3 regions of the Sneathiella sp. genome follow, and region 2 is predicted to be linked to each of the others. Evidence: riboswitches for the same ligand, from Rfam matches in the RefSeq annotation. Region 2 holds a riboswitch; each other region holds the start of a gene.

Region 1 (10,839 bases), on a different contig from region 2:
TTGGGGAATGGGATACCGCAATCCGTTGGAAGAAAGCTTGGCAAGACCTTCCACCACTTTAGGAAGATATGCAGGTGGAATAGCCATCAATAATTCGTCTTCCATAACACCACCATAACGGCGCTCTGCGAAACATGGCAGCGACAGGCTAGGCTCCCCCGTCGACAAAGCTCTTCCCCAGGAATCAGCGCAGGAAGATTCTCCCACGACACTAAAATCCAGTTTCTTGTATCCCGCCCATTGTAAGCCGTTAATAAACAAGATCATTTGTGCTGGTGTCATATAAATCAAACAAATATCTGGCGGGTTCAATCTACCGGATGATAAGGGCGATACAGCCATCGCCGTGTACGTTCCTGCCGGTACGACTTGCATTGCCGTTTGGTGATTAGTGGCATCTTCCGTTGTCTCGTACCAAACGCCGGCATAGTTCTCCCCTTTTTGCCAAGCGTCGTCCTGGGGGCGCAATCCAAGCACAGCCCCACATTGAGCACCGACGAAATCATCAGCCGTGGCACCGACAGTCCAACCTAACCGGCAAGCCTGCGCGACAATTTGATCCGCGGTGTGAATGAATTGCGGGCGCCGAATGCGATCAACGGCTTCCATCTCTTCAACCGTTTCGAATAACTTCATACCAATTGGTGTGGCCCGTAACCGAAGGTACTTGTTAAGCCCGCCGAGAAGCTCGTCCCAATTATAAAATTCTTTCATCTTTTTCATTTTTTTCTCCCTTTTTTATAGATTGGCATGGCCGCATTTGAATGTCACCTGGTTAGGCCGCCTGTATACTATTTTACAAGGCCGCTTTATCCGCTTACGGTTAAGTATTGAAATTCGCGATGAGGTGTCACTCGGATGATCCGAATTACCGATGAGAACCGAAAATGGTGGGTTCTCGCCGCTATGGGCGGCACACTCGCACTCATTGTGCTTGACGAAACCGTCGTTGGCGTCGCCCTTCCAACTATTCAAAAAGAACTCGGCATGTCGCAGGTCGGTAGCCACTGGATCGTCAATGCTTATTTTCTGATTTTCACCGTTCTCGCTGCGGCGGCAGGTAAAATGGGAGACTTATTCGGTTACCGCAGGATGTTTATGGGCGCCCTCATCATTTTCGGCTTATCTTCGATTGCCTGTGGATTTGCTGAAAATAGCGCCTGGATTATCATTGCGCGCGGATTTCAGGGACTTGGCGCGGCGGTGATCTTTCCGTTTACTGTCGCAATGATCACAGCTGTTTTTCCACCAGAACAACGCGGACGAGCCTTTGGCATACAAACAGCCATTGGCGGCACATTTATTTCTCTCGGGCCGCTGGTTGGTGGATTTTTCACAGAGGTACTCAGTTGGCGATGGATTTTCTGGATCAACATTCCGTTGATCATTATCATTGCCGTGGTGGTCCTATCTGCCTGGCGCGAACCACACAAGCCAACGAACGAGGGAGCTTCAGGATTTCAACAAGTCGATTTCAAAGGACTTGGATTGATGATTGTCGCTCTAAGCACCTTCGTCATTGCCGCAATGGAAGGGCCGGATTACGGTTGGGATAATCCATTTATCATGGCTGGATTCGCTGTCGGTCTGATAGCTGCAATTGCGTTTGTTTTTGTGGAGACACGGTTGAAAAATCCACTCATCGAGCTCTCTTTGTTTTCCATGCGCACTTTTTCCGTGATGAATGCCACCGTATTTATGGGCGAGTTCGGCAAAATAGCCTTGATCATTTTTGGCGCCCTTTTGCTGCAAGATAAATTTGGCATGAATCCATTAATTGCTGGCGTTGCCCTGCTGCCAGCTGTCATCCCTTCTCTGTTTTCATCGCTAATTGCTGGATCTTTAGCCGACAAATTTGATGCCCGTAAAATATCACTTATGGGTTTGGTATTGAACTGCAGCGCAATGGTCTGGATGGCGGTGACCGTTACTTTGGATAACTATTACTACCTTATTCCAGCCTTTATCGCTTGGGGTTGCGCACTACCGTTCCAATTTGTTTCAACCCGCCGTGCCATCGTTAATTCCGTGGCTGCCGATAAACTCGGCCAAAGCAGCGGATTGACCATGACCGCTCAGTTATTAGGCGGAACCGTAGGCATGGCAACCTGCAGTGCCCTCTACGCAAGCACAGGTCATTTCGCTGTATTATATCTTGTAACAGCGGCTATCATGGGGATTGTTGCGCTCGTTGGCTTTTTCAAGATGCGCAGTGAATTTGCATAAAAAAAGGGCCCCCCGAAGGCAGCCCTTTTCGTATTTGTATGTCCGTCGCGATTAACGCTTGGAGAACTGGAAGCTCCGGCGCGCTTTCGCCCGGCCGTATTTTTTCCGTTCCACAACCCGACTATCGCGTGTCATGAAGCCTGCAGCTTTCAAAGGAGGCCGCAATGCAGGTTCGTAATATGTCAGTGCTTTGGAAACACCGTGACGTACGGCACCAGCCTGGCCGGATAGTCCGCCGCCTTTAACCGTACAAATGACGTCAAACTGACCAACACGATCAGTTACTTCAAACGGCTGCAACAAAAGCATCCGCAGAACAGGACGGGCAAAATAGCTTTCCTGGTCCCGACCATTGACGATTACCTTACCAGAACCTGGTTTGATCCAAACACGTGCAATCGCGTTTTTCCGTTTACCGGTGGCATAGGAACGGCCTTGCTCGTCGATTTTTGGATCCGGCAAGGCAACTTCGATAACTTCTGCAGCTTCGATAACTTCTGCCCCGGCTTCAGCGGCGGGCGCGTCAGCTGCGGCTGCGCCGCTTGTCAGGGTTTTCAGATCCTCAAGGGAGTTTGCTTCATCAGCCATACTTAGGCTCTCCTTACGTTCTTGGAATTCATGGAAGCTACGTCCAGAACTTCGGGGTTTTGTGCTTCATGAGGATGTTCCGCTCCGGGATATACACGGAGGTTACTAAACTGTTCCCGGCCCAATGCACCGCGCGGGATCATCCGCTGAACAGCTTTCATAATCATGCGTTCCGGATTATCACCGCCCAGGATCTTTTCCGCTGTGCGGCTTTTGATCCCACCAGGATAACCAGTGTGCCAATAGAAAATTTTGTCAGTCAATTTTCTGCCTGTCAAAGCGACTTTCTCGGCATTGATGACGACAACATGATCACCGCAGTTAATGTGCGGCGTAAACATGGGTTTATGCTTACCGCGCAAACGGTTCGCAATAATCGAGGCAAGACGACCGAGAACGAGGCCTTCAGCATCGATCAGCAGCCATTTTGAGTCCACCTCAGAGGGTTTCGCAGAATAGGTTTTCATTTTAAACTCAGCCTTCGCTATAGCGTGCCATAACAAAACAAAGGGAGCACATCGCTCCCCGGTATGGCGCGGATATAATCCCTGTTGAGAGTCATGTCAAACGAAATAACGCAATTATTTCACTGATTTAACATTACGGTATCATATTACCGCATAATTTTACTTTTTTGGTGGAATAGCATATGTCAATGTTGCATGAGCTACTGGATCTTCAATTCCGATGGAGTAAATAGATATTTCCCCGGTGGCAAGAGTCTTGCCTAATTTAAGAATATTTCCCCTGGCAACTATGTCACCGGGCGCAGGTTTGCGCAAAAAATTAATATTCAAATTTGTTGTCACTGCAAGTGCCACCGGCCCGATTTGGGCCAGCAGTAAAAGATACATTCCAGTATCTGCCAGCGCCATCATTGTTGGGCCCGATACCGTACCGCCGGGGCGAAGATGTTGATCGGTTACCGACATTCGAATGGTAATTGTCTTATCATCCACATGCTCTACCCGCATATTCATATGATCTACTTGCGGAAAATGTTCACGATTGAAGTCTTCAAGCATTTTGGCTGTCATCAAAGTCACAGTCAATTTCTCCATATTTCTTAAATTATTTCTGAAACCATAAGCAGCACTCGAAAAGATGGCAACTTATTCTCGGTGAACCAGCCAATTCACAAAGACCATACAGTCATTGATCCTCTATCATAATAAGCTATGTTATGGTCCAACAGCGCGAAACGAACCTGTCTTCCGCAGAAAAGGAGGGATTAATGTCTGAAATAATCAAAGAAGAAATGATAGACGAAGATGCCATCGTCCTGACCATTGCTGATAAGATTGCGACGATACGGCTAAACAATCCGGCAGCGCGAAACGCTCTCTCAACCAGCGTCATGGCCAGTATTCAGGAAATGCTCGACGATCTGCACGGCTCCAAAGAGGCGCATGTTGTCGTATTGGAAGCAGTTGGACCGGTATTTTGTTCAGGACATAACCTGAAAGAGATTATTGGGATCGACCGTGAGGCGACGATGCTAGAGCTGTTTGAGCAATGCAGCAAGATGATGCAGAGTATCGTCAATCTGCCCAAGCCCGTAATCGCCAAGGTAAATGGCATGGCAACAGCGGCCGGAACTCAGTTGATCGCTTCATGTGATCTCGCCTTTGCATCCTCAACATCAACATTTGCAACGCCGGGTGTAAATCTTGGTTTGTTTTGTTCGACGCCGATGGTTGCTTTAAGCCGTAACGTATCTCCCAAACACGCGATGGAGATGCTGTTAGGGGGTGAATTTGCGGACGCCGAGCAGGCAGCTCGTATTGGGCTGATAAATTATGCGGTAGCGGAAGAAGATCTGGACAAGACGGTTCTTGACTATGCAAACCGTATTGCGTCGAAATCTCCCCTCACCGTCCGTACTGGAAAAGCCGCATTCTACAGCCAACTGACAATGCCGTTGGACGAGGCCTATGCTTATACGTCACGCGTCATGTCTGAAAATATGCAGACGCTAGACGCACAAGAAGGCATATCCGCCTTTTTAGAAAAACGTAATCCGAAATGGCGCGGTGAATAGCCCTTATGAATCATGACAATTATGAAGATGCTTATATCGGCGATATTCTAAATACTGTCGAAACGATAGCCGTTGTTGGCGCCAGCGATAATCCGGCACGCCCCAGCTATTACGTTATGAAATATATGAAGCGTAAGGGGTTTCGTCAAATTCCGGTCAATCCTGGCAAAGCTGGAAACGAGATCATCGGTGAGACTGTCTACGCCTCCTTGCTTGATATTCCCGTACCTGTGGACATGGTCGATTGCTTTCGAGCCAGCGACGCCATTCCCGGTATCGTTGATGATGCGATTAAAATCGGCGCCAAAGTAATCTGGATGCAACTCGGTGTCCGTCATGACGAGGCCGCCGCCAAGGCTGAAGCCGCCGGTTTAAAGGTTGTCATGAATAAATGCCCAAAAATTGAATACGGACGCCTGTCCGGTGAGATTGCATTCATGGGTGGGCGCTCCGGCATAATTTCCGCAAAACGTCAAAAACTTGTTAGAAAGAAATAATATGAGCGATCCGAAATTTGAAACCTTGTCCATTCATGCCGGTGCAACACCCGACCCAACCACAGGCGCCCGTGTAACACCAATCTATCAGACGGCGTCCTATGTTTTCGATGATGTGGATCATGCGGCAGAACTTTTCAACCTACAGGCTTTTGGCAATATCTATAGCCGCCTTACCAACCCAACCAATGCCGTGCTCGAAGAACGAGTCGCAACACTTGAAGGCGGTGCAACAGGTCTTGCTGTCGCGTCAGGTCACGCGGCGCAATTGGTGACATTTCATACTTTAATGGAAGCTGGCGACGAATTTCTGGCATCAACTCGGCTATATGGCGGATCGATCACTCAATTTAGCCAGGCGTTTAAGAAGTTTGACTGGAACGCCATTTTCGTTGACCCGAAAGACCCGGAAGATTTCCGAAAAGCCATGACACCAAAATGTAAGGCTATTTTTATCGAAAGCCTTGCCAACCCCGGTGGTGTTATGACCGACATTCAGGCTATCGCGGATATCGCCCATGAAGCGAATATTCCTCTCATCGTTGACAACACATTGGCTACGCCATTTCATTGCCGACCCATTGAGTGGGGCGCAGACATTGTTTTACATTCGGCCACAAAATTTCTTGGCGGACACGGAAACTCTGTTGGCGGGGTTATTGTCGATAGTGGAAAATTCGATTGGCGGGGATCCGGAAAATTTCCAACAATGAGTGAACCTAACCCCTCCTATCATGGCCTGAAATTTCACGAGACCTTCGGCGAACTAGGCTTTGGCATAGCATGTCGCGCATTGGGGCTTCGCGATTTGGGTCCAGCGCTATCCCCTTTCAATGCTTTTCTGATACTGACGGGCATCGAAACCTTGCCCCTTCGCATGGAGCGCCACAGCCGAAATGCACTCGCCGTTGCCAACTATCTCAAAGACCACGATAAAGTGGCTTGGGTTTCCTATGCAGGGTTACCCAGCGATCCCTATTACGAATTGGGACAGAAATACCTTAATGATGGGGCCGGTGCGGTTTTAACTTTTGGGATAAAAGGCGGGTATCTTGCCGGTATTCAAATGGTCGAGAATATGGAACTCTTCTCGCATTTGGCCAATATTGGCGATACCCGCAGTCTGATCATCCATCCAAGTTCAACCACACATCGCCAACTTGAAGAGGAACAACAAGTAGCAGCGGGTGCAGGACCAGATGTTATCCGGTTATCCATCGGGATCGAGAATATAGATGATATTGTCGCCGACTTGGCGCAATCGCTTTCCAAAGTCACGATAACCGACTAACGATCATATGTCGCAAGTTCGATAAGGTTGAGATCCGGGTCCCGCACGTAAATGGATGTGATGGGCCCGGTTGCTCCTGTACGACTAACAGGCCCTTGTAAAATAGATATGGACGCCGCCTCCAACTTGATCTGCAATTCAGCAAGATTGCCTGACAAAATAAAACAAAGATCCGCGGTTCCGGGTTTGGCAAGCAGCGCTCGCGGCTCCAATTCTCTTCCTTGAATATGTAAATTTATTTTTGAGCGCCCGAACGTCAGCGCCTGTCGGCCCTCCCCGAAAACTTCAAGCCCCATTCCAAGAACATTGCAATAGAATTCCTTGGTATCTTCGAGATTTGCCACCGTCAGGACGAGATGATCTAGCCGATCAATCATAAGAACGCCTTCCATAGAGTTCGTGAACCACAAACAGACTGAACGTCAAAACGATAATACCACCAGCCTGATGCAATGCTCCCAACGACACAGGGACCACGTAGAGCAGCGTAAGGATACCAATAAAGATCTGAATAAACACAACAATCAACAAATATGATATGGACGATCGAACCGCCAATTCAATATTTTGAGAGCGGCTAATCAGGTACAAAAGAACGCTGACAGCGGCAACAGCATAGGCGACCATTCGATGGGTAAATTGGACGGCAGCGGGATTTTCGAGAAAATTTACGTACCAAGGCTGCATGTACAGCAATTCTTCCGGTACAAAATGGCCCGCCATTAATGGCCAGTCATTAAAGACAAATCCGGCATTCAATCCCGCGACAAACCCGCCGATCAGAATTTGAAGGGAAATTAGGGCAAGCAAAGCTATTGACCAGAATCGAGCGGATCCAGGTTCCTGGCTCCTGCGGTTTTTTACGGGGCGCAATAGATCAAAGACTGTCCACAAAATCACCGAATAGATCAAGCTGGCAAGTGCCAGATGAGCTGTTAGGCGATAATGGCTGACATCCGGATCATCGACAAGACCGCTCTTGACCATGAACCAACCCATGCCACCTTGTAAGCCGCCCAATATAAAGAGAAAGGTCAGCCGCGGAACCAGCGGGCCCCGGATCCGCCGGAAAACAAGAAATAAAACAAACGGGATAAAAAAGGCGAGGCCAATGACCCGGCCAAGAACACGGTGGGAAAATTCAAAGGCATAAATCCCTTTGAACTCCGATAATGACATCCCCTTGTTCACCTGTTGATACTCCGGGAACGCTTTATACCGGTCAAATTCAGCTGTCCACGCCTGGTCACTGAGCGGCGGCAACCAGCCCGTCACGGGCTTCCAGTCGGTCATGGACAAGCCTGAATTGGTCAGCCGGGTCACTCCGCCCAGGACGATCATCGCAAATACCAATATAGCTACCAGAATCAGCCAGGAAACAATCAGTTTCTGGCTTGTCGGGACCGCGGCAGAAGACGATACGGCATGTTCATTTTCCATGCTTGGCAACATACCGAACTACCGACAGAATGCAATGCCTTGCGACCATCCGCCGCAGTTCTAAGAGACCTCTCGGACATTCAACCGAGCCATCAAATCTTCCTGTGTTATCGCATAGAGCTGATCGAGAAATTGCGGCAGGAAACTGCCTGGGCCCTGTGATTTCATTGCCGCCATTTCCCCTGCAATACTTACCAGTGAGATGGCGTTTCGCGCCGCGGTATAAGGGGTTTCGCTCACCGCTGAAAAAGCACCTGTAATTGCTGCCAGAATACAGCCCATTCCCGTGATATTCGGCATAAGACTGGAACCATTTGCATGGATCGTACAATTCGTTCCATCGAGCACCACATCTTCCGGGCCGCTAATAGCTATCGCCGACACATCAAATTCATTTATCAAGGATTGTGCTGCCGTGATTGCGTCAGACGGCAGGTATAAACTGTCTACCCCTTTTGATTGCACCTGTTGATTGGCGAGCGCCAGTATTTCGCCGCCATTCCCCTTCACGATTGGTCCATTTGCCTGTTTAAGAAGAGAAAGTGTCGTATTTGTTCGTAGGGCACTTGCTCCGGCGCCCACTGGGTCAATAACAATCGGAATTCGCTTTCTATTGGCATATTCCACCGCAATCTCCATGCTCTTTATCTGCTGCAAATCCAGCGTTCCAATATTGATAACCAAGGCATTGGAGATACCGACAATTTCTTCAAGCTCTTCGGGCGCATGGGACATAAGGGGAGAGGCCCCAAGTGCAAGCAGCGCATTCGCCGAAAAATTGGTGACAACAAGATTGGTAATATTGTGAATCAGCGGCCGGTTTTCGCAAATCGATTCATAGTCTGACCAAATTGACTCTATAATTTTCTGTTGCATGTCCTTGCTTCCATTTATGTGATCGTAGGAAACGTGACATCAACAACCGACTAAAAGGGCGATTTCTGACAACGGCACACTCCCTACGCTGGTTTTAACCAGATCAGGTTCAAAGGGACAGGCAAACAAGCCATCTCAGCAATAGCGCCCCTGGGGTTGTAACACTGGCACTTTACTGTTTGTGCTCCTGCGCTGTCTAGTTGAATTTAACCAAAAATATCGCCTTCGAACCCTCAATCGTACGGGAGCCAATTACAGCTCAAATAATAGTATTTTACATTGACCTGACTTAAGGCCAGCGTGATATGAAAATGAATGCCCACGCTCGGAGACCTCAAAACTTATAACCGCAGAATTGAAATTCGGTGTCATGACTGCACGAGATCTGCTGTGCTGGTCACCGATATATTAATTGAAAATTTGAAAAAGCGCTTACCGCCTGCCCTTGTCTATGTGATGCCAGTTGAGAACATTTCAAAGCGCATGGTCTGTAGCAGCACCAACTGCCAATCCAAGAACCTGTCCACCTACCCCGCGCCCTCGCCGACGACACCTTTTGAAACGGGTTATGAGTATCCTCATTTCACTCCGGGATAAGATTACTCTGTGTCGGGATTTCTATAATCCGGGCATAAACCTACGTCAGCAATTGAACCGGCAGCGCGTTGAGCGCGGCGCGATTCTGAGTGCCGTGTAACGTCATTTATACTGGAGTTTGCCAATTCGCAGCAAGCACACTATCCAATGGATCATATGTAGGATCCGACAGATCAGTCTCGCCACCGCCAGGCGGAGAGAAACTAGCCATGGCAGAAACAAGGGCTTCGACACCCGTTATATCTGTTACTTGCCCATCACTCGTCTCAATACCTTCAATCTTGTTATCAGCTGCGGCATACCAGTTTTCGACAGTGATCTGATCACTGGTGCCAATAACCGAGATGAGTAAGTCGTCCCCCGTTTGCTCGAACCAAAGCTGGTCATGGTCGATGCCTGTATCAAGGACAAGGGTGTCCGAGGCCCCATCCGAGGCGTTATCATCAATAACGTCCTGGCCGTCACCACGAGTGAAGATGTAGCTGTCTGCGCCCTGACCACCCGAGATCGTATCATCGCCTACGCCACCTTCCAGAACGTCAGCGCCATAACCGCCTTCAAGTATTTCATTGCCGTCATGCCCGATGAGGATGTCGTCGCCTGATGTTCCTATGGAAACTCTGTCTGCAGCCCCGTAAATTCGGCTAAACACACCTTCGCTGGATCCATCACCTGATACCGATGTCCATGTAATAATAAAACCGCCATCGGTAAGCGCTGCAATTGATGGATGATGTTGACTACTGGTCGTATAATCATTCACTTGGAATTCTGTTCCAACAACGGCCCCACTTGCATCATATTCCTGGCCAAATATGCCGTAACTGCTGCCGTCTTGGCCATTTGATGCCCAGACTGCGACAAAACCACCGCCGGTAAGCCCTACAACATCCGAATATCTTTGCAGGCTCGTCGTATAAGTATTTGCTTGAAATTCTGCGCCTATCATTTGACCAGAAGCGTCAAAGCGTTGGCCAAATACTCCATAGTTGCTCCCATCCTGAGCATACGATTCCCACGTGACAACAAAACCACCGTTTTGCAACATCGCCACGGATGGCTCTCTTTGTGTACTAGAATAGTAAGTGTTTATTTGGAACTCTCCTCCCACTGCCACGCCAAGAGACGTATATAGCTGTGCAAAGACACCTGTACCGCTGCCATCCAATGCACCAGCACTATCCCAGACTGCAACAAAACCACCCCCTGCTAGACCAGTTAAATTAGGATTGTTTTGGCTACCCGAAGTCGTCGTGTTAAAACGCAACTCTGTGCCTACCATA
Region 2 (10,839 bases):
CGATCCTGAAGAAATTGTCGAAGGAATTCTTGAATGGGTCGAAATTGAGAGCCCCTCTACAGACAAAATGGCCGTCAATGAAATGGCGAAACTTGTTGAAGCTCAATGTCTTTCAGCTGGCCTCACTGTGGAACGAACTGCGGGGGAAGAAGGTTGGGGAGATCTTATCAGGGCCCGCGCCCCTCATCCAGACCAAGACATACCCGGTATCCTGATCCTGAGCCATATCGATACCGTACACCCACTCGGCACCAAAGAAGGTGACAATCCTATACGACGCGAAGCGGACAAGCTTTATGGTCCCGGAATATATGATATGAAAGCCGGGGCGTATCTGGCCTATTACGCCTATCGCCATCTTTTACGGCAGGGCAACAGCCCGAAATTACCGGTAACCTTCATGTTTGTGCCCGAAGAAGAGGTTGGTAGCCCGTATAGTCGCAAATATATTGAAGAAGAAGCCGCCAAAGCCAAATATGTACTGGTAACCGAACCCGCCCGGGACGGCGGCAAGATTGTCGTGGCCCGTAAAGGCTGGGGTAATTTTCAGCTAAAAACCACGGGCGTACCAGCGCATGCCGGCGCCAAACATGAAGACGGGCGCAGCGCCATCAAGGAAATGGCCCGCCAAATCCTCGATATTGAGGCGATGACCGATTATGAGCGCGGCATCTCCCTCAATGTGGGGTTAATCGAAGGGGGTACGGGAACCAATGTCGTTCCCAGAGAATGCCACATCAACGTTGATATGCGCGTCACAACCGTGCAAGACGGAGAAGAGATGGTCGCCGTCATGCATGGATTGACGGCGTATGACCCGGACGTAACTTTAACAGTGGGCGGCGGCATGAACCGTCCGCCTTTTGAGATGAACGATGCAACCGCCGCCTTGTTCGATATTGCCCGCAACGCCAGTCTCGAGCATGGTCTCGACTTGCAATACACCACCATGACCGGCGGCTGTTCCGACGGTAATTTTACCGGAGCCATGGGCGTTCCCACCTTGGATGGGATGGGAGCGGACGGGGCTGGCGCCCATACGCTGGATGAATTTATCCTGATCTCTTCGTTGGAACCAAGAGCCAAAACCTGGGTCAAATTGCTCGAACGGCTCGAATAATTACTCGATTGAAGCGGCAACGTAACAATTGAAACATTAAACCAGAAAACCAGACATGCTGTTGAAACCAACGACCTTCATATTCTAATCATCAGAGAAAAAGAGACTGTAGAAAAACTACACCCTCGATTTGGCGATAAACGGAAGGAAATTGGACATGACATTCGCATACATAGACCATACAGAAACTCAGACAGCCTCAATCGGCAAAATGGCCGTCATCGTTTTAATACGTGCCGCCGAAGAAATGTTGAGCGCTTGCAAGTCAGCCCGTCATAAATGGGAATACCATAAATCAGTTGCTGAATTTTCCGGCATGAACGATCACATGCTGCGGGGTATCGGCATCCACCGGTCGGAAATAACTGCCATTGCTGATCACGGAGCGGATTTGTCGAAAGCGCGTTACTATCGATAAGCGGCGCTGACGCGCCGCTTGCTCTTCCCGACAATAACGTCCGTTTTCTCCGTGTCGCCAAGATTTATCCAACCTGCCCTTTACCTTCCGCCTGTATTTTGAAATACTGTTTTCACACGGTCGTCAAAAATAAGAAACCGGCAGCCCGACGGGGAGGGAAAATGACACCACCAGATTATGTAAGGCTGAGACAGATCTGCCTTGCCACAACCGATATCAAACAAGCCGAACATGACTTGTCCCGTCTTCTCGGCCTGGATGTCTGCCATCGCTCTCAGCTTGAAAATTTTGGCCTCGAAAATATCATGTTCGCCATCAATGGGACCTTTCTGGAGGTTGTGGCGCCGGTTACAGAAAAAACCACTGTTCACCGATTTCTAGCAAAAAACCAGGGGCGCGGCGGCTATATGGCAATATTTGATTGCAGCGATGTTGCCAAACATAAGGCCCTTGCTGGGGCAGCGGGCGTCGACCCTATCTTCGAAAGATACAACGAAAAAGCAGATTTGTTGCAACTGAACCCGAAGCAAACAGGTGCCACCATGGTGGAGTTTGATCACCATTATGGTGGAGACGATCGACTTGGTCGCTATGAATGGGCCGGGGATAACTGGCAAGACCATCTGAGCACTGATGTTACTTCCGATATTCTGGGGATAGAGTTCTGTAGCCCGAAAGCAGCTATGAGAGCGGAATTATGGGCAACGCTTTGTGATAAACACCTGCAGTCCGGTGAAGCCGGCATTCAGGATATCAAACTTGACTACGGTGTCCTCACCTTCCGCCAGAATACAAATAGTCCGCAGGAATTGCTGACAACCATCAACATGACTGTCAAAAATCGATCCCAGGTTCTAAAAACCGCGAAAGAACTGGACTGTCCTGTGACAGACAATAGTTTTGATTGCTGCGGGGTCACGTTCCGACTGCAATCCGCCGCCTGAAGAAACAAGAGCGAGGTGGCGTCATGGCGTCACATAACCGCCAAAAGAGAGGCTTAGTATGACAATTCTTGACCTAGATAATTTTGAAACCGATTTCTGGAAAGATGTCGAAAAACGAAAAACCTGGGATCAAATCATCCCCGGAGAGCTGCGCGATACGCGCCCCGTTACCCTCACCAAAGAAGTCATCGCCCGATATGCGGATGGTGTTGGCGAAGATAATCCCATTTACTTTGACGAAGCTTATGCGAAAACAACCCCGTATGGCGGCATTATTGCCCCACCCTCAATCCACATCCTTCTGATGTTTGCCTGTACCACGACCGAGGATTGGATGCGGTCGCCCGGCACCATAAATGCCGGCCAGAATTGGTCGTACCATATTCCCATCAGACCCGGAGACACGATTACCATGCGCGGAACGGCCCTCGATCGGTTTATCAAGAAGGATCGGTTGTTTGCCGTACATGAAAACACCTTCACCAACCAACATGGACAAGTTGTTTGTACCGGTCGCGGTCAAACAATTCGGCCCAATTAACCTAAAGAGGGATCCGATCCATGACTGCACAGCACCAATACGACCAAATCCAAACCGGAGAAGTTATTACCGGGCGCGCCTTTACTGTGACCCGCGAGACCATTCAGGCTTTCGCCGACGCTTCTCTTGATTACAATCCGTTGCATTTCGATGATAAATACATGGAAAATACTTTCGGAAAAACCAGTTTTGACGGGGTCATCATGCATGGGATGCAAAATTTTGCCCTCATATCCCGTACCTTGACAGACTGGCTCTTGCCAAAAGGCGGATTTCACCGGCGGCTGGAAACCCGTTGGCTAAAACCCGTGCAACTGGGTCATACCATCACGGCCACGGCCACCCTGACCCAGAAAAAACAAACCGATAAAGGGTTCTGGGTGATGTTCGATATTGAGGTGACCAATCACCTTGGCGGACTGGTGGCAGCAGGCAACGCCATGGCTGAATTTCTCGACGTTATCCCCGGCAAACCAGAATAAAGGGCGTGAACGACCGGCTTTAGACGGATACGGCTAACGGCCCTAGTCTGCTGATGGCGGTGCATAAATTGTCGTAATTGTTTCTTTCCAGTCCGCATCCGTCGCGAAATCCGTCGGGCGGGAACAGGTAATGCCGCGGTCTTCAAGGTCATTGCAAAAAATATCTGTAATCAACTTCGTATCGAGATCATAGCTGTGATTGTCATATGAGGCGGCCATCTCGGCTGTCTCAAAGCAATAGGCTTTCCACAAAATGGACAAGCGAACCTTATCAAACGGAAACGATGCAAGGCGTTTCCCATCTTCCATTACCTGCCACTTGTCATCCTGTGTCAGCTCCAACGTGGCATCATATCCGATAGTCTCATAATCGCTGTATTCCTCGGGGCTGCCTACACCGCCCACCCGATGATACATATATTCATTATCTGCCAGCACGCAGGTGTTGGAGAACGGAGGCCGTTCCGTCACCGAAGGTTCGTTGAGGCCATTGGGCCAATACTCAAAATCGCCGCCCTCACCATCGTAAAACCAGGTTATGGCCGAGGCGACCGGGATCGCCCAGTCATGAAACAATCCTGAATACCCCATGGGCGCCAACATCCAGCTCGGCACTTCTCGGTTGGTGACACCGCGAAAAAACGGGAGATCCTGATGGCAGGGGGATGATGGCGCTGGCAAGTTCAAGTTTGTCATCATGGCGACGGGCCGAATAACCTCGGCCTGAAAGGAGGTTTTTGCGGCCTCGATAAATCTTTCGTTGTTGAAAAACGGCTCCGCCCCCTCCATCACAACTTTTCCGCCGAGGGCCCAGAAATTTCGAAACCAGCCGGCTGATGTTTCCCCGACATTCCTGTGAACGGCAGAAAGAGTTTTATACGGGCTGCCTTTTTTCAAGAGATCCATAACTGCGCCCGGATTCTCAAACGCGGCGTCGAGCTTCACCGGGGGAGCCAGAAGGTTTTTTGGTCGAATGGTTTGTAAAACACCCATTTTCAGATCCTTTTTTAGCTACTATTACACACCTATTGCGATCAGGCAATAATCTACGCCCGCGCTATAATCGGTAACATGGAAGGTAAAGAGACCTGCCTTGAGCATTCAAAAAATCACTCTGCCGGTGTGCCAGAAAGATTTTCGTCGATAATACGCTGCGCCGGTAATAATAAGGCGGCACCGGTTATACAACAGGCCGTTAATGCGGCAACAACCATGACTCTATCGAAACCTTCTCCGGATTCGAGGATATAACGGGCGACCAAAAGAGCGAGCGCCCCAATGACCAAATTCAAAAGCAGTTTTACCGACAGGATTTTTGCGCGCCATAAGTCAGGTACATATCGGGATATCACGGCATCCGTAATGGGAATTTGGCCAAAGACGAACGCCATCGCCGCTAAAGCCGAGAAAAACAAGGCCAAATTGGTTTGCATGGACATCAACCCGATCAGCAACGGCTGAGCAACAGCGACAACCAGCAGGACGGTCCGGATATCATGGCGATCAATCAGACGTCCGACAACAAGCTGGGCAAAGGCCGCGATCGCATAAACCAACGCCGCTAGCAAGCCTGTTGTTGCGACATTCACGGTTAATTCGGGCATACTGACTTCAAACATCCGCGGGATGACAAATGTCATGGTCCCGAAGACAAAACCACCCGCCGACGTGACGAGAGCTATGGCAAGCAGAGCCCGCGGCCAGCCGGGCGTAAATCCAACCATCGCCTTTTCGGATGCAGACGATACCGGCGGCCGAACACGGCCCCGCCGGACGAAGACAATAAAACCAACACCCGTGACAATGGCCAGCACGCCCGGAACAATGAAGGCCAGCTGCCAGTTATAATCGGCGAGGATGAAGCCGGTCAAAAGTGGGGCGGCCGCAACACCCATGTTACCCCACACACCGTTGGTGCCAAGGCGCCAGCCAATTTTTCCGCCGCCTTGGATGATCATGGCAATGCCAACCGGGTGGTAAATCGCTGCAAAAATGCCGATGGCCGCCAAGCCAAAGGCCATTTGCAAGGGGGTCTGCGCAAAACTGGTGGCAATAGCCGAGACCCCAATACCAATAAAAAACACCGCAATCATGCCATTTCGTTGCCATTTATCGGCCAAATGCGCCGCCAAAGGAGCGCAAGCCCCAAACAGAACAAGCGACGGAATGCCATATGGGATCATTTCGGCGTAAGCGCCATCCTTTGCCAAGCCAAAGGACAGGCCGGCACTGAAGGCTGCCTTGGCGAATATTAGCATGAATAAATGGTCGACAAAATGACCAAAATTCAAAAAGGTAAAGCGTAATTTTTGGGCGTTCACGGCCAAGATCCGATCGTTGAGGGGTTTCTTTTCTGGCATTTTAGCATACGGAAAAGAGTGTTGTCCCAATACAATCGCGTATAACGGGATTTTCGTTGTTTTCTAGGTAAAATTTGTCGTTGCAAATCCCGGAATTCACCCTAATATAGCCGCCAACTCATCGGGGCGCCCAAAGGGCTGAGAAGCGAAAGAAGCTGACCCGTAGAACCTGATCTGGTTAGAACCGGCGTAGGGATTTGAGGGCAGGTTCATCTTCGTTTCGGGTAATCCATGTTCGCTAACCTTCCGCCAACATCTTATGGTGGAGCGGGATATGAACGAAGAATTGGCACGACACCATCTCAGCTTGATACAGGGCCAGCGGCCCGCTGTACATTGCCTGACAAATACAGTCGTCCAAAGTCTGACAGCCAATATGCTATTGGCCATCGGCGCTATTCCTTCAATGTCATCGGATATAACGGAAGTAGCCGATTTTACGGCCCGCTCCCAAGCGCTGCTCATCAATCTTGGCACATTGGATCCGGGACGAAAAGACGCTATCCAAGCCGCCATTACTTCTGCGAAGAACAATAATATCCCTTGGATACTGGATCCGGTTCTCATTGACAGAGCCCCGGCGCGATTGGCCTACGCACAAGAGCTGATTGGGCAAGCACCAGCTATTATTCGGGGAAATGCCGGGGAAATCGCGGCGTTGGGCTCGGATCCGAAATCATTGGCCCAAAGCAGCCAATCGATCGTCGCCGTGACCGGCGCTATAGATTTTGTCACCGATGGTCACCGGGAATCCGAGCTTCGGGTTGGTCATGACCTTATGAGCCGGGTCACCGGTATCGGTTGCGCTGGAACTGCGGCCATCGCCGCATTTTGCGCGGTGGTTACTGACGCCGACTATTTCGACGCCGTTGTATCCGGCCTCTATATTTTAGGCAAATCGGGCGAAAATGCTGCCCGAAAAGCACCCGGACCTGGCGCGTTTGCCGCAACAATTCTCGACGAAGTATATTTTACCAGCCAATCTTCCTCAACCGAAGGATCCCCAAAATGAGCACTCGCATATCCCGGCGCAACCTTCTGAAAACAGCAAGTATCGCTGCGCCGGCCGCCGCTGCGACATTGATCAGTTCACCGGCACGAAGCACGGAAGCTTTGCAGTGGAAAATGGTCACCTCCTGGCCAAAGGGCGCGCCTGGTGTTGGAACAACTGCGCAAAGACTGGCGGACCGCATCACCGCGATGAGCGACGGAAAACTTAGCGTCAAGCTCTATGGCGCGGGGGAACTTGTGCCACCATTAGAAGTTTTTGGGGCCGTGGGTGAAGGGGTCGCTGAACTTGGTCATACGGCTTCTTTCTTTTGGCAGGGCAAAGCAAGGGCAAGCGTGTTTTTTACAACAGTTCCCTTTGGCCTTACATCTGCAGAGCATATTGCCTGGGTAAATCAGGGCGGCGGACAGGCCCTCTGGGATAAACTGTACGCCCCTTTTGATATTAAGCCCTTCATGGCCGGAAATACCGGAATACAGATGGGCGGCTGGTTCAAAAAAGAGATTACCTCTTTGAAAGATCTCCAAGGGCTTAAAATCAGAAGTGCCGGTCTTGGCGGAGAAATTTATAAACAGATGGGAGCAACTGCGGTTTTATTACCGCCCGGTGAAATCTATTCTGGACTACGAAGCGGCGTTGTCGATGCAGCCGAGTTTTTAGGCCCTTGGAGCGACCGGGCTTTTGGCTTCTACAAAGCTGCCCCCTATTATTACTGGCCGACATTCAACAAGCCCAATGGCACTGCAGAATGCCTTGTCAACAAATCTGCATTTGAAGCACTCAGCCCGGATTTGCAGGCGATCGTCCAAAATGCCTGCGAAGCTGAAAATGCCTACGCGCTTTCAGAATCTGATTGGGAAAATGCCCGGGCGTTAGCGGCCCTGATCGATGACAAGAAAGCTCAGGTTCGCGAGTTTCCGTCAGATATCATGGCAAAAGCAAAATCGCTGACGCCCGGCATATTGGAGAAATTTGTCTGGGGCGATCCGCTTGCTGAGGAAATTCTGTCGTCTTATCGTCAGGCCATGGCTTTGTCAAAAACATGGGCAAAAGTGGGAAGGCAGGCCTTTTTAACGGCACGTGACAGCTGAAATAACTGCCTAATAACAAAAAACTGAAAAAATAGTCTCTCCGTTTGTCGATTAGCGGTCCAGCCGTTCGTCTTATAGATATCCCGCATACCGGCTTATGCCATTTTCGCGGAGAAAATATCTAATAACTCAAGACGGAGAGGTTTCATGTTGAAAATTTACGGTTTTGGATTGTCGCAACCCACAAACGCCGTACGGATGGTCGCGAACGCCCTTAAAATTCCCTACGACTACATCGAGCTCAATGCGCCGGAAGGCGAGCATCGGGCACCGGATCACTTACAACGCCATCCAGCCGGGAAAATGCCGGCCATCGAAGACGGTGATCTTACGCTTTTTGAAAGTACGGCTATTATGAAGTATCTTTGCAAGAAAGCGGGGTCGAGTATGTATCCAGAGGATATCATAGAACAGGCAACTGTCGATCAATGGTGCTCCTTCGTGTCTGTCCATATTTATATGGCGTTCAGTCGAATTGTCTTTAACCGCCTGCTCGCGCCGCAACTCGGCCTTCCCGTTGACGACGCGTCAGCAAAAGCCGGAGTGGAGTTTTTGGATCGTTTTTTGCCTGTGGTTGATCGACAGTTGTCGCAATCTAAGTTTATCGCCGGGGACAGGATGACAATTGCCGATATCAATCTGCTCGCCACTATCGATCCGGTCGACGCCCTGAAAATCGACCTGTCGATGTATCCTCACCTCAGTGTCTGGCGTGAGGCGTTAATACCACAAGCTTTTTATCAAGACGTTCATGCCTTTTATGGACAAGCCGCCTAAAGCACCGATTTATTTTCAAAGGAGAAGACAGATGCAATATTTACTTATGATTTACAGCGCCCAAGGCGCCGGACCCGAGTATGGAACGCCGGAATTTGGAAAGCTTATGACGGGCTACCAGACAATGACAGCAGAGGCCCGCGATAACAACGTCATGGAAGGCGGTGAGCCCTTGCAGGGAATTGAAACGGCGACCACTGTGCGTGTTCGTAATGGCAAAACAGAAATCACCGATGGCCCCTTTGCAGAGACGAAGGAGCAGCTCGGCGGATACTACTTGCTCAATTGCAAAGACCTTGATGAAGCCTTATCCTATGCCGCAAAAATACCCACGGCTGAGTTCGGATCTATTGAGGTTCGACCGATCTGGGATATGACCTCTGTTTCGGAGTAAAAATTGTAGATGACAATGGACAACAGCGCGCGCGTTATCGAACAAGTCGTTCGCGAAGAATGGGGGCGCGTTTTGTCCATTGTTGTCAGCTATACACGTGATCTGGAACTGGCTGAAGATGTAACGCAAGAAGCCGTAATCGCCGCACTGACACATTGGAACGAAAAAGGAATACCAGGCTCACCCCTTGCATGGCTTTTACAGACAGCGCGCCGCAAGGCGATCGACCGCATTCGGCGCCACCGCAATTTCGAACGCAAACGCGCTGAATATGAACTTCTTCTAGAACTGGAACAAAGAGCAGATCCAAATGATAGTTTAAAAGAAGAAGATGCCCATATCCCAGACGAACGATTACGCCTGGTATTTACCTGCTGCCATCCCGCGCTGGCGGAATCCTCGCGCATTGCATTGACCTTACGGACCTTGGGCGGATTGACAACCGCGGAAATCGCCCGGGCATTCCTGGTATCAGAAGAAACCATGGCCCAGCGCCTGGTGCGGGCAAAGCGAAAAATTCGCGCCACCAACATCCCATACGAGATACCGGAAGCAGATTTACTTGAAGAACGCCTTCAATCGGTATTATCGGTTCTCTACTTGATTTTCAATGAAGGGTTTTCTGTAACAACCGGTGAAAATTTATCTCGGCTGGACTTAACTGATGAAGCAATTCGCCTGACACAGATGCTCGCGCATCTCATGCCAAATACACCTGAAATCATGGGGTTGCTCGCTCTGATGCTCCTCCATGATGCCAGAAAACAAGGTCGGGTGGATGCGGTTGGCGCCATGGTGCCTCTGAATGCACAAGATCGCTCCTTATGGCATAAAACTCAAATCCAAACCGGCTGCAAAATACTAAAGCAAGCGCTTCGACTGGGTGCACCTGGACCATACCAAATTCAAGCCGCTATTAGCGCCATACATGCAGAAGCCAAAACACATGAAGCAACTGACTGGCAGGAAATTTCACTGCTTTATGAAAGGCTTTATGAATTCCAACCCTCCCCAATTATCTTGTTAAATGGGATAGTAGCTCAATCTTATGCCCTCGGACCGGAGCGCGCGCTTGGAGCATTGAGCAATCTAGAAAATATTGGCCAATTGATAGAGTATCAGCCTTTTTACGCGGCAAAAGCAGATATTTTTCGGCGCGCCGGGCAATTTGACAATGCTGTCATCGCCTATGAAAAAGCAATTGACCTTTCTGGAAATCAGAAAGAAAAAGATTTTTTGGTCAATCGATTGACTGAACTAAAGGTGCAGGCGGATCCTAGGAAAATTGCCGAAAAATAGGATTTGTCAATTACCCGAAACAGAATCCACCGCACCAAATACGTCCTCTAGTCGAGCAAGATTCTCAGACGATAAAGATCCGCCAAGGATGGAACTGATATTTTCTGTCAAATGCTGGATCTTTCCGGTACCGGTCAGAACAACATCGGCACCCGGCTCGTGCCGGCAAAACCGATAGGCCGCTTCAACAACCGAGGTTGCATCGCCGTTCTCCATAATAAAGTCAAAAGCCGCAGCCGCATCGACTTTGGTGGAATCCACTGCAGCCGCTTTCACTAGCTCAGCGACGAGGGCTGCGAGCTCCTGTGGCTTACTTAACGCACGACGAACAGCGAACATTATTAAAGTACCAATATTCTTTTCCAGAGTTGCCTGAAACACCCGATCCCGCGCCGACGGGTTGA
Region 3 (10,839 bases), on a different contig from region 2:
AATAGATGGAGTTTATGATCCACAAAGTGGAGGCAACGGCGGCAAAGGTCATGCCAAGCGGTTCGACTTTAAGAACCAAAGCAATTCCGGGTAACATTTCAGACATATGCACGACAGGTTCAATGCCATTCATTATGGATGGCAGAATACTGAATACGTTCGCACAAAGCACGGCCGCAGTTACCAGCGTGACAGTTTCCCGGATATTTGGAGCTGAATGGGCAAGTGTAATTCCCAACGCGCCAATGAGCGGAATAATCAAGGTCAGTGCGACATGCGTTTCCAAGGAGAATATCATTTTACGATCCTCCTAGAAGAAAGGTGGCTGCCGCTTCGGCAAAGCCCACGTTAATGGTCGTGTCGATACCGAAATAAAAGCTGCCTAGAATAAAAATCCAGCAGGGGATCAACATGGACATCGGCGCTTCTGCTTTTTCGGAGCCTTCTGGTGGCGATCGGAAATAGGCGACTTCAACAACGCGCCAAATATAGATAACCGCTAGCAAACTTGAAATTAAAACAGCGACGACCAGCGCATATCCGAGATATGAGCCTTTTTCCAAGGCGGCCAGAATAAGAAACCATTTGCTGATAAATCCGGGTGTCAACGGCACGCCAATCAAGCCGAGCCCTCCCAGCACGAACCCAAATGTCGTGATTGGCATGCGTTGCCCAATGCCTTCGAGGTCTTTCAGGTAAACGGAACCAACCGCATAGAACATACAACCAACAGAAAGAAAGAGGCCGGTTTTAACAATAGCATGGTTAAACACATGGACGAGCGATGCCGTCAATCCGCTTTCGCTGGCAAGTGAGATACCAAGAACCATATAGCCGAGTTGGGCGACGCTGGAGTAGGCGAGTAACCGTTTGAGGTTTTTCTGAAATATTGCCACAGCGGACATGGACAGAAAGCCGATGACAGCGAGCGGCAACAGGATGTCAGCAAGATCGATGATACCGAAACTGTAATCGCCGCCGAAAACCGTATAGATGAACCGGATCAACAGATAGACAGATACTTTGGTCGCTGTGCCCGCAAAAAAGGCGGTAACGACGCTTGGCGCATAGGTGTACCCGTTAGGCAACCAGATATGGAACGGGAAAAGAGCCAGTTTAATGACAATCCCCACAACCAGGAAACCAACAGCGGCACGTATGGGCCGAGTATCTTCAATATCTGAAAATCGCGACGCAATATCCGCAATATTCAACGTGCCGGTCATGACGTAGAGCAAGCCGACGCCGATAAGAAAAAAAGTCGCGCCGACGGTTCCAATAATTAGGTATTGGTACGCGGCCGTAAGCGCGCGCCGGTCATTCTGCGCACCGGCAGCAATCAACACATAGGACGATAGCGACATGATTTCGAGGAATACAAATATATTGAAAGCGTCGCCGGTAATACAAATGCCCATCATTCCTGTCAGAGCAAGCAAATACGCGGCATAAAACAAACCCTGTTGTTTTTCAGGAATTTCACTGGTGATGCTTTCTCGTGCATATAGCAAGACGCCAGTGCTGATGCCGCTGATGATCAGCAACAAAAAGGCGTTTAAAGGATCGACAAGATATTCGATCCCCCAGGGCGGCGCCCAACTACCCAGTTCATAAGAGATTGGCCCCGTCGCATTGACTGCCAGGATCAATTGAATGCTAATTAGGAACGATATCGCACTGATGATCGTGGTTAGCGCCCAAGGTAGGCTCTTGCCCTTGAGAAGTGCACAAACGGCGGCGGAAAGCAAAGGAATGACCACGACGAGGATCGGATAATGGGCGGACCAGAAAGCCATTCTACTTATCTTCCTCTATCTCAAGTTCGAGGATCTCGTCTTCATCAATCGTCCCAAAAGTTTCCTTGATCCGGACAACAAGCGATAATCCAAGCGCCGTCGTCGCGACGCCAACCACAATGGCTGTGAGGATAAGTACATGGGGCAGGGGGTTTGAATATACAGGCTCAGGTGCACCTTCCAGAGCTTCAACGACAATTGGAGCCGTGCCGCCGGTGATTTTTCCCATGCTGATATAAAACAGGAAAACTGAAATCTGGAATAGGGAGAGCCCAATGAGTTTTTTAACGAGATTGCTCCGGCTCATAACAGTGTACAAGCCGATCATAAGTAGAATGATGCAAATCCAGTAATTGAAATAACTAAAATACATTTCTGGTCCCTAATCCGGCATCTTTGAGACAGGATCTGCACGTCCGACAAACGCGTAGTAGATTGCCAGCATGGCGGCGGCAACAGTGATGCCAACGCCGAGTTCGATTAACAATATCCCGAGATGTTGACCACTGACCGGGTCGCTCGATAGAACATTGTAGTCGAGGAAATTACCGCCCAACAAAATGCCAACGATGCCAACGCCTCCATACAGAAGGACACCAAAAGCAATCAAATACAAAACAGCGTTCTGACTCAAAACCCGTTGGGTAAATTGCAATCCGAATATGAGCGCATACAGAATAAATCCGGCCGCAAAAATTACACCAGCCTGGAATCCGCCTCCGGGCCCATAATCTCCATGAAACTGAACATAAAGTGCGAACAATAGAATAAACGGAATCAGGAGCTTAGCGATAACGTGCGGGATAAGGTCATGGTCACTGCCAATCCCTAATAAATTGCGGCTTTGGCCGTTTCTTGATGTTGTGTTTTCTTTTTCTTCGTCGGTTTTCTTGCGTCTGCGCTGGCCGAGAATGAGCAGCACACCGATACCGGCCGTAAAGACAACAGTGGTTTCCCCAAAGGTATCAAATCCACGGTAACTGGATAGTACCGACGTTACCATGTTCGGGACACCAATTTCAATTGGACTGATCTCGATGTATCGAGGCGCAACATGGGTATGAACCGGGTTATCCGGACTACCATAAGTGGGCAATTGATATGTCGCGTATACGAGAACAGCTCCGACAGCTAAACAAATTGCCATAGGTGCCGGGGCTATTTTTATGCCTGCTTTTTCTTGAGATCCGACAAGCGCGAGTGTGCCGATATACAGAACAGTACTTATTCCAGCGCCAACGGCCGCTTCTGTGAAGGCTACGTCAACGGCATCGAGGCTGACAAAAACAAGCGCCATGATAAAGCTGACAATACCGAGCAGCATAGTTGCCACGAACAAGTTGCGCACTGTCAATACTGTCAGCGCCCCGGCAACCAGCAGAAACATTAAAAAAATGTCAATAAACTGAGCTATGATCATTCCTCCCAATCACGCGTCATTACTTTGTCCGTCCGCGGGCTCGTCATCGCCTGCTTTAAATCCATCCAGTTTGGGTTTCAAACCTGCCACGAAACTGGCATGGGCAAGGGCATAGGATGCTGTGGGGCTGGTAAAGAATACAAAGACAATGACCATGAGTAATTTTACTGTAACCAACGAGAACCCGCTTTGAAAAGACAGTCCGACAAAAATTAGAAAGGTGGCCAGTGTATCGGCCATGCCGCCGGCATGGACCCGAGTGTAAAGATCCGGAAGGCGGAGCAAACCGAGACCTGTGACTAAAAGGAGGAGGCTTCCGGCAATCAGCAGGACCCAGGTTGCTATATCCAGGACAATATCAATCATCATGAATCCTCAGACTTGGAAAGCCGGCCGCGCAAGGTACCAAATTTGAAATATTTTAAGACGGCGAGTGTGCCAATAAAATTCACAAGGGAGTAGACGAGCGCTAAATCCAGAAAATCAGGTCTGCCGGTAAGGAAACCACCTACACCAATAAGCAAAACGGTTTTTGTTCCGATTGCATTGACTGACAGGATGCGATCGTAAGAAGTGGGCCCGAGGATCGCGCGACTGAGTGCGAAAGCGATACTCACAAGAATTGCGATCGCCGTTATTGCATAAATGATCATCCTTCCCCCATAACTTTCGTGACCCTGCGATCCATCTCGCCATTTTTTACACCGTCGGCGGACGATTGCGTCAAAGAATGAACAGTTACCTCATCACCGTCCAAGTCGACAGTAACTGTGCCTGGTGTCAGCGTAATTGAATTGGCATAGATAACTTTGCCGAGATCAGAAGTCTGTGTCACTTTTGTCGTGAACAGGGAGGGGTTAAGATATTTTCCAGGGAAAAGAACACATTTGGCAACATCTAAATTTGCTTTAAAAATTTCGACAAGCAACCAGCCCCAATACATTACAATTTTTGGGCCTAAATGTAGCGGATGTCCTTCATGGTCAATAACGTCCATGCGCCGGGCGATGAGAGCCGTCAATAGACATGAGGCGACACCGAACCCAGTAATCAAAGGTGTATAATGACCAGATAAAAGCAGCCAAACCGCCATTAGAACAAGAAAAAGACTGATGGTTTTTAGCAAGTTGCAATCTTCCCCTGTTTGACGACGATCAGTTTAAACCAATTATTTATTGAACTTCTTTCTTTTGTATATGCCACGGGAATTACCTGCCTGCAAGAGCGAACAGGGCAGGAAGTGTTGCAAAGTGTTTTATTGATCAAGTCAGAAGCAAACTGGGTAGAAATAGATGTTTTACTACCATTTCAAATGGAGAAATTTCTAATCAAACTCGATAAAATAGGATTGGAAATGGCTTGTATAATCTAGAAAGGTTTCTGTGTGGCGGCATGATGCCACTGGGCTGGTTTGGAATGTTTTGAAGATGAGATAACGCGAATATTGAATTTATGATTAATAATATGCTAACCTATCTCTCTGGCAGGAAAGAGAAAAAGTGCGTCTGGTAGTTGTGGGAGTATTTTATGACGGCAAAAATCGAGCAGTTACATAGCAAAGATGAAGTCCGAGCGTCAGTTGAACCTCAGGAAGTGTCCTTTGAATTAACCGGCCGGGTTAAGTGGTTCAATACGGCGAAGGGGTTTGGCTTTTTGACGCCTGTTAGCGAACCAGGCGACATCTTTCTTCATTTGTCCTGCCTGCGTGAAGCCGGCCATGAGTATGTCGCTGAAGGGGTCAGTATCAGCTGCGAAGTTGTGCGCCGGGCTAAGGGCCTGCAAGCAATTAAAGTACTTGATATTGATACATCCACGGCGGTGCCGTTTGAACCTTTGCCTGTCGCAAAAGATAACGTAACCACACATCCCGCAGTACAAGGCGAAGGAGATTTTGTCGACGTGGAAGTGAAATGGTTCGATCCTGTAAAAGGATACGGTTTCTTGTCTCGCGGAGAAGGAACCCAGGATGTATTCGTCCATATGGAAACTTTGCGGCGCGAGGGCGCATTACCAATACAGGCAGGTCAACGGTTTCGGGTACGTATAGGGGATAGCGATAAAGGTCCGCAGGTCGCCGAAATCGAACGCCCTGAGTAAACATACTCACGGCGTTCGGATCCATTTAAAATTAATCTAAGGCAATGGCATAGCTCTTGATCGGCGGTATTTCCTTTATGAGGCCGCGGCCCTTCATGAATTTGGCAAAACGGTTATATCTACCAACATCAAGTGCTCCGGGACGCAATGCAAAGCGGGGCAAGGTCGCTGCCCAAGCCTCTTTGTTGAGTTTATTATCTAACTCTTTGTGCTTTTTAATAAAGAGAGACCAGCTTTCATCGGGATGATTGATAAGATATTGAACGGCTTCTTCCAACGCCCTTACAAATGGTTTGAGCCGTTCGTCTGAAAGCTTCTGGCTATTGGCGATAACAATCAACTCATCATAGCTTGGTATGCCTTCTTCTTCTGGATAAAAAGCATGGCCTGGTCGCCCCTCGATTTCCATTTGAAACAATTCAAAATTTCGATACGCCCCAATAACGGCATCAACCTGACCTGACAATAAACTTGGTGAAAGCGAAAAATTTACATTTATCAAGGTAATGTCTTTCGTTGTCAGCCCCACCCCCTCAAGCATCACGCCTAGAAGTGCTTCGTCAAAACCACTGACAGAATATCCTACTTTCTTGCCCTTTAGATCTGCGATCGTTTTAACCGGGCCGTCTTTAAGGACTAGCAAGGTATTCAATGGCGTCGCAACTAGTGTAGCTATACGGGTGACCGGTAAGTCCGCGGAAATTTGATAATATAACTGAGGCTGATACGTAATGGCCAGATCGGCCTTGCCCGCGGCGACTAGTTTTGGCGGGTCACTGGCATCTGCGGGAGCAATGAGCTCAACATCGAGTCCGTATTTTTTAAACAAGCCTTTTTCCTGCGCGACAACAAGAGTGGCGTGATCAGGATTAACAAACCAATCCAATATCACTGTAAGTTTTTCAGCGGCATTGGCAGCGCTTACTTGCATAAGCATAAATGCAAGGATAACGAGGAACCTTAATTTCATTAATTTTCTCCGGAGTGAATTTCTAACGGTTTATTTGGTCAGGCTGCCACGGCATGATACGGCGTAAAATGTGGTCAACCAGATAATATAGAGATATCGCCATAAGCGTGAGAACAAATAGGCTGGCAAAAAGTAGATCTGTCTGGACGCGGGCATTTGCATGAAGCATGAGAAAGCCCAGTCCCGCAGAAGAACCGACCCATTCTCCGACAATGGCACCAATAGGAGCAACGGCAGCGGCAACGCGTATGCCAGAAGATAGTGACGGTAAAGCAAAGGGTATTTTTATATATCGATAATTCAAAATGAGCTTCGATAATTTTGATTTTGTACTTCGTTGTTGCAAAAGACTGGAGAGACTTGTCCAGGCAGGATCTGTTCGGTTTAGTCCGTCGAGAAAACCAACAGCTACGGGAAAGTATATGATCAAAGCACCGACGATTATTTTAGGGCCAATACCGTACCCAAGCCAAAGCACGAGAATAGGGGCAATGGCAAAAACCGGAACAGCTTGGCTGGCAATCAAGACAGGAAATACCCATTGACGCACCGGTCGGTATGCCGAAATCATTAGCGCTGAAAACATCCCAAAGGTAAGACCCACTAGCAGCCCAAGCAAGATTTCAATCGCTGTAATGACAGCGTGCTCGGCAATTAAGCCTATTTTACTGACCAGCGTATTGAGGACGAGCATTGGCGACGGCAAGATATATTTCGGTAAGCCTGTTATCTCGGTAATGGCACCCCAAACAACAAGTAAACCCATAATTATTATAATCGGCCGCAGGTAATTCATACAGCGTCACCGTCGGTTAGCGCAAGCTGGCGCATAATTTCTGAATATTGGTGTTTCAAATAATCATCTGTTGGGTCGCGTGGAATAACGCCTTCGGGTATGATTTCCGGAGATAATGTGACGGGAGACCCGGAAAGGACGTGAACGACATGTCCCAACCGTAAAGCCTCCATCGGGTCATGAGTGATAAGCAATACCGTCTTTTCTTGTAATAGATCTGCCGCCAATCCCTGCAGCCGGAATTTGGTGATAGCGTCAAGGGCCGAAAAAGGTTCGTCCATGAGAACGATAGGGCAATTATCCATTAATGTTCGAGCAAGAGCTACGCGTTGCCGCATGCCGCCGGACAGTGTATCTGGACGAGCGGTTTCACGGTCTGCCAAACCAACATACTTCAGAAGCTCCCGGGCACGATCAAAATCAGGGGTGTCTCCTCTGAGCCTTGCGCCAATAACAACGTTGTCAATCGCGGAGGCCCAGGGAAGCAAAAGGTCCTTTTGGTCCATAAATGAGATTCGATTGCCTAATGGGGCATTATCGCTGCAACTAAGGGAACTACCGGAAGGTAAAGGGATGAAGCCAGCGATGATTTTCAAAATACTGCTTTTACCGACACCACTAGGCCCGAGTAAGCAGGTAATTTTACCAGGTTTTAAAGAAAGCCGCAGATCGTTGAGAACAAGAATGTCGCCAAATGTCAATTCGGTTAGTCGTAAATCAAGTCCAATTCGTGCATCTGCTTGATTAGCGGCGATGGGCGCGCTACCCTTTGCTCGAAATCGATTATTTGAGATGTCAGAGGCCATTAATAACTCGTTCCTACGCAGGTATTAGCCTGATCAGGTACCGGGGTCGTTCCTGTATTGGAACCTCTCAGCCGACATGGCTCCCCCCGAGGAGGGGCCACTATAGGGAATATATTTTTCTCAGCAAAGGAAATTTGGGAGAATGTGTCTGAACATTGGGAAATTTTACTGCAGTTGTACTCTGGTGGCTCTATTTTGCCTTCTTTTCTCGACGACTTCAACGGACGCGAGCGAGTTTGAGACGCGCTCGATATCTGTGAAAACAGTTTCACAGGAGATCAGACTACTTGTGGAGGTCGCGGATAACCAATCACTTCGGAATAGGGGATTAATGTATCGAGAAATGCTCGAGCCAATGTCAGGTATGCTGTTCGATTTTAATAAACCGACGCCCGTTTTTATGTGGATGAAGAATACGCCGCTATCGTTGGACATGTTGTTCATAGATGAACAGGGGAAAATTCTATATATAAAAGAGAACACAATACCGGGTTCACTTGACACGATCTCAGCCTCTCAGCCTGTTCGCGCAGTCTTAGAAGTTGCAGCGGGTTTTGCGCTAAGGCACGAAATCAGAATAGGCGATACCGTCAAGGATATTATTTTTAGTAATTATTAGAGTAATGCGTAAGAAAGTGCCGACATAAAAATGAAAAAGAATATCGGAGAAGCCAATATCCCCGAAGGGTTCGAGGAAGTCATCGGGGCAGCTCCTTTTGCCAATCGAAATGGTCCGTATTATGAAAAGAAAATTGATGATGAAGTTTCCATACGAGCTTTTCGGGCGGCAGAAAAACATTTGAATGGTGTAAAATTAGTTCATGGTGGCATGTTGATGTCTTTTGCTGATTCAGCGCTTGCCCGCGGCGTTATTCGTGCAACCGGTCGTCGCTGCGTCACCATCAAGATGAATTCGGAATTTTTATCACCAGCACGTGCCGGTGATTGGATAGAAGCCCATGTAGAGGTTATAAAAAGTACCAAAACTGTGGTTTTTGTTCGAGGAGAGCTCAAAGTAGGACGCCGAACGATCTTTAAAGCCGATGCGATATTTCATTACGTTCATGTTGGGCGTGACTAAAATTCTTCCATCAAAAACATGGTGAGTGGCTCTCGTGAAAAAAAGATGAAGTTTTTTCGATCATTCACTTGCGGGGCGCTCCGCAATAGTATAGATCATCACCTCACGTTCGGGGCGTAGCACAGCCTGGTAGTGCGCTCGCTTTGGGAGCGAGAGGTCGCAAGTTCGAATCTTGCCGCCCCGACCAATATAAAAACGCTGTAAAACAAGATTTTACAGCGTTTTTTTTATACCTAAAATTAATATCTTATGTTCTGGCGTTTTCCCTTATATTGAATGTTGTGTCGTTTCGATTGCCGTAATTGAAAATTTCTCTAAAATAGAGGTCAAATAGGTTTCTAAGGGATTACAGTGTCATGTTTAAATTTATTATGAAGTCAGAAATTTCAAAAATGGTTTCCGCCGGACTTTTGGCGATAGGAATAACTTTTACCGCATTTACGGTTTCAGCCGAACCCTTCACGGGATTGAAAGCTGCTTCACCACAACCCAATGCAGCTGAATTGACGCCAGGCCTTGCCGTCCAATATTATGGGGCGAAATTCAATAGCCTCGAGGACTTGGAAGGTTGGATGAAGTATGACGACGGGACTCCCGGTATCCCAATACCCATGTTGAATTACCAGGTTGGTGAAGGCGATGTATTGACGACTAAAAGTAACGATTTTGTCGGCGCTATCATCACAGGTTTTATCAAGATGGATAAGCCGGGGCGTTACACATTTATGGTTCATTCGAATGATGGGGTTTATCTGGCAATCGGTGATAAGCTGATTTATGAATTCCCAACGGTTCATGCAGATGCGTTTTCAGATGAATTAGTACTTGAGATTTCCGAGCCGGGCTGGTATCCGATCCACATTAAGTATTTTGAAAAGAAGAACACATCTACTCTCGAACTTTATTGGGAAGCCCCAAATGGGGGAGATATGGATTATGTTCCAGCAGAAGCGTTCGCACATATAGGAAAGTAAGGCAGCATGAGCCTCAAAGCGAGAATTTTTCAGCCGGCTAAAAACGCCATGCAATCGGGCCGTAAGGGTACCAAGCATTGGCGTTTGGAATATGCACCTGCTGCGCATAAATATGTAGAACCGTTAATGGGCTGGACAGGTTCGTCAGATACGACGCAGCAAATCGTCGTGGATTTTGATGATAAAGAAAGCGCGATCGATTTTTGTCAGTCAAATGACATTGACTTTACGGTATTTGAGCCTAAAAAACGCAAGCTGCATCTGAAAACCTATGCTGACAACTTTTCTTTTAGCCGTGTGAGAGGCTGACCCTGCGTCGATGCAAGAGATAATGGCCCCGTAGCTCAGCTGGATAGAGCAATTGACTTCTAATCAATAGGTCGCACGTTCGAGTCGTGCCGGGGTCACCATATAAGCCGTTGAAAATGTTATATTTTCAGCGGTTTTTTATTTTCTGAATAATTTGTTGATTTCAATAGGTAAGCACCGGGTAAGCATTTAGTTCTGTAATTTATGATAGATTGGCGTATATAATGATCTATGATTGAGGATGCCTCCACGCCGTAAGTTAGGTCATGGACCATTAAATATGGCATTCCAATTTCGTTGTCCGCTTATCGCTAATAACCAGACTATAATAAAGGAGCGTAAATTAGTCCGAGTCTGACCCAAAGGAGACTTCCTTATTTGATTTCGCGAAAGACAGCAATGCGGACAAAGCAGCCTTTCAGCCTGCTAGTAAAACTCAATTTGCGTTCTTCTTGGCTGCAATAAAGTAGCTAGATGCCCCCGAAAATATTTTCTGTGTTTCCGCAGCTTGAAAGTCACCGCCACTTACCAACTCATCCAAGTCAGAGCTTTGAAGCCGTCGTATCGGGACAGGAATGATCCCAAGCCTA

What was found. Region 2 has a riboswitch for thiamine pyrophosphate ahead of V7723_RS01880 (hydroxyethylthiazole kinase). Riboswitches for the same ligand answer to the same signal wherever they lie in the genome.
Region 1: linked by a shared signal. The riboswitch ahead of thiM (hydroxyethylthiazole kinase) and the one ahead of V7723_RS01880 (hydroxyethylthiazole kinase) in region 2 are both predicted to bind thiamine pyrophosphate.
Region 3: linked by a shared signal. The riboswitch ahead of V7723_RS10665 (ABC transporter ATP-binding protein) and the one ahead of V7723_RS01880 (hydroxyethylthiazole kinase) in region 2 are both predicted to bind thiamine pyrophosphate.

The regions. Positions count from the first base shown of each region.
Region 1 is NZ_JBALWD010000049.1:9,871-20,709, forward strand. It holds gene V7723_RS18700 (DUF169 domain-containing protein) at 1-723, opposite strand, end outside; gene V7723_RS18705 (MFS transporter) at 859-2,226, shown strand; gene rpsI (30S ribosomal protein S9) at 2,278-2,814, opposite strand; gene rplM (50S ribosomal protein L13) at 2,817-3,281, opposite strand; gene V7723_RS18720 (PaaI family thioesterase) at 3,441-3,851, opposite strand; gene V7723_RS18725 (enoyl-CoA hydratase) at 4,049-4,855, shown strand; gene V7723_RS18730 (CoA-binding protein) at 4,861-5,352, shown strand; gene V7723_RS18735 (O-acetylhomoserine aminocarboxypropyltransferase) at 5,354-6,643, shown strand; gene V7723_RS18740 (VOC family protein) at 6,640-7,020, opposite strand; gene V7723_RS18745 (COX15/CtaA family protein) at 7,013-8,083, opposite strand; gene thiM (hydroxyethylthiazole kinase) at 8,144-8,959, opposite strand; TPP riboswitch at 9,022-9,121, opposite strand; gene V7723_RS18755 (hypothetical protein) at 9,275-9,556, shown strand; partial or broken gene V7723_RS18760 (Ig-like domain-containing protein) at 9,663-10,839, opposite strand, start outside.
Region 2 is NZ_JBALWD010000002.1:157,584-168,422, forward strand. It holds gene V7723_RS01845 (M20 family metallopeptidase) at 1-1,120, shown strand, start outside; gene V7723_RS01850 (DUF1127 domain-containing protein) at 1,278-1,538, shown strand; gene V7723_RS01855 (VOC family protein) at 1,700-2,482, shown strand; gene V7723_RS01860 (MaoC family dehydratase) at 2,541-3,023, shown strand; gene V7723_RS01865 (MaoC family dehydratase) at 3,044-3,505, shown strand; gene V7723_RS01870 (hypothetical protein) at 3,548-4,498, opposite strand; gene V7723_RS01875 (MFS transporter) at 4,615-5,865, opposite strand; TPP riboswitch at 5,978-6,079, shown strand; gene V7723_RS01880 (hydroxyethylthiazole kinase) at 6,140-6,877, shown strand; gene V7723_RS01885 (TRAP transporter substrate-binding protein) at 6,874-7,965, shown strand; gene V7723_RS01890 (glutathione S-transferase family protein) at 8,113-8,742, shown strand; gene V7723_RS01895 (YciI family protein) at 8,774-9,136, shown strand; gene V7723_RS01900 (RNA polymerase sigma factor) at 9,146-10,435, shown strand; gene V7723_RS01905 (aldo/keto reductase) at 10,442-10,839, opposite strand, start outside.
Region 3 is NZ_JBALWD010000015.1:32,483-43,321, forward strand. It holds gene V7723_RS10615 (monovalent cation/H+ antiporter subunit D family protein) at 1-298, opposite strand, end outside; gene V7723_RS10620 (monovalent cation/H+ antiporter subunit D family protein) at 300-1,796, opposite strand; gene V7723_RS10625 (cation:proton antiporter subunit C) at 1,798-2,169, opposite strand; gene V7723_RS10630 (Na(+)/H(+) antiporter subunit B) at 2,179-3,216, opposite strand; gene mnhG (monovalent cation/H(+) antiporter subunit G) at 3,226-3,582, opposite strand; gene V7723_RS10640 (monovalent cation/H+ antiporter complex subunit F) at 3,582-3,869, opposite strand; gene V7723_RS10645 (Na+/H+ antiporter subunit E) at 3,866-4,342, opposite strand; gene V7723_RS10650 (cold-shock protein) at 4,744-5,313, shown strand; gene V7723_RS10655 (ABC transporter substrate-binding protein) at 5,345-6,283, opposite strand; gene V7723_RS10660 (ABC transporter permease) at 6,306-7,079, opposite strand; gene V7723_RS10665 (ABC transporter ATP-binding protein) at 7,076-7,885, opposite strand; TPP riboswitch at 7,879-7,982, opposite strand; gene V7723_RS19815 (DUF192 domain-containing protein) at 8,028-8,504, shown strand; gene V7723_RS10670 (PaaI family thioesterase) at 8,535-8,966, shown strand; tRNA gene V7723_RS10675 (tRNA-Pro) at 9,077-9,153, shown strand; gene V7723_RS10680 (PA14 domain-containing protein) at 9,323-9,940, shown strand; gene V7723_RS10685 (ETC complex I subunit) at 9,947-10,249, shown strand; tRNA gene V7723_RS10690 (tRNA-Arg) at 10,274-10,350, shown strand; gene V7723_RS10695 (class I SAM-dependent methyltransferase) at 10,686-10,839, opposite strand, start outside.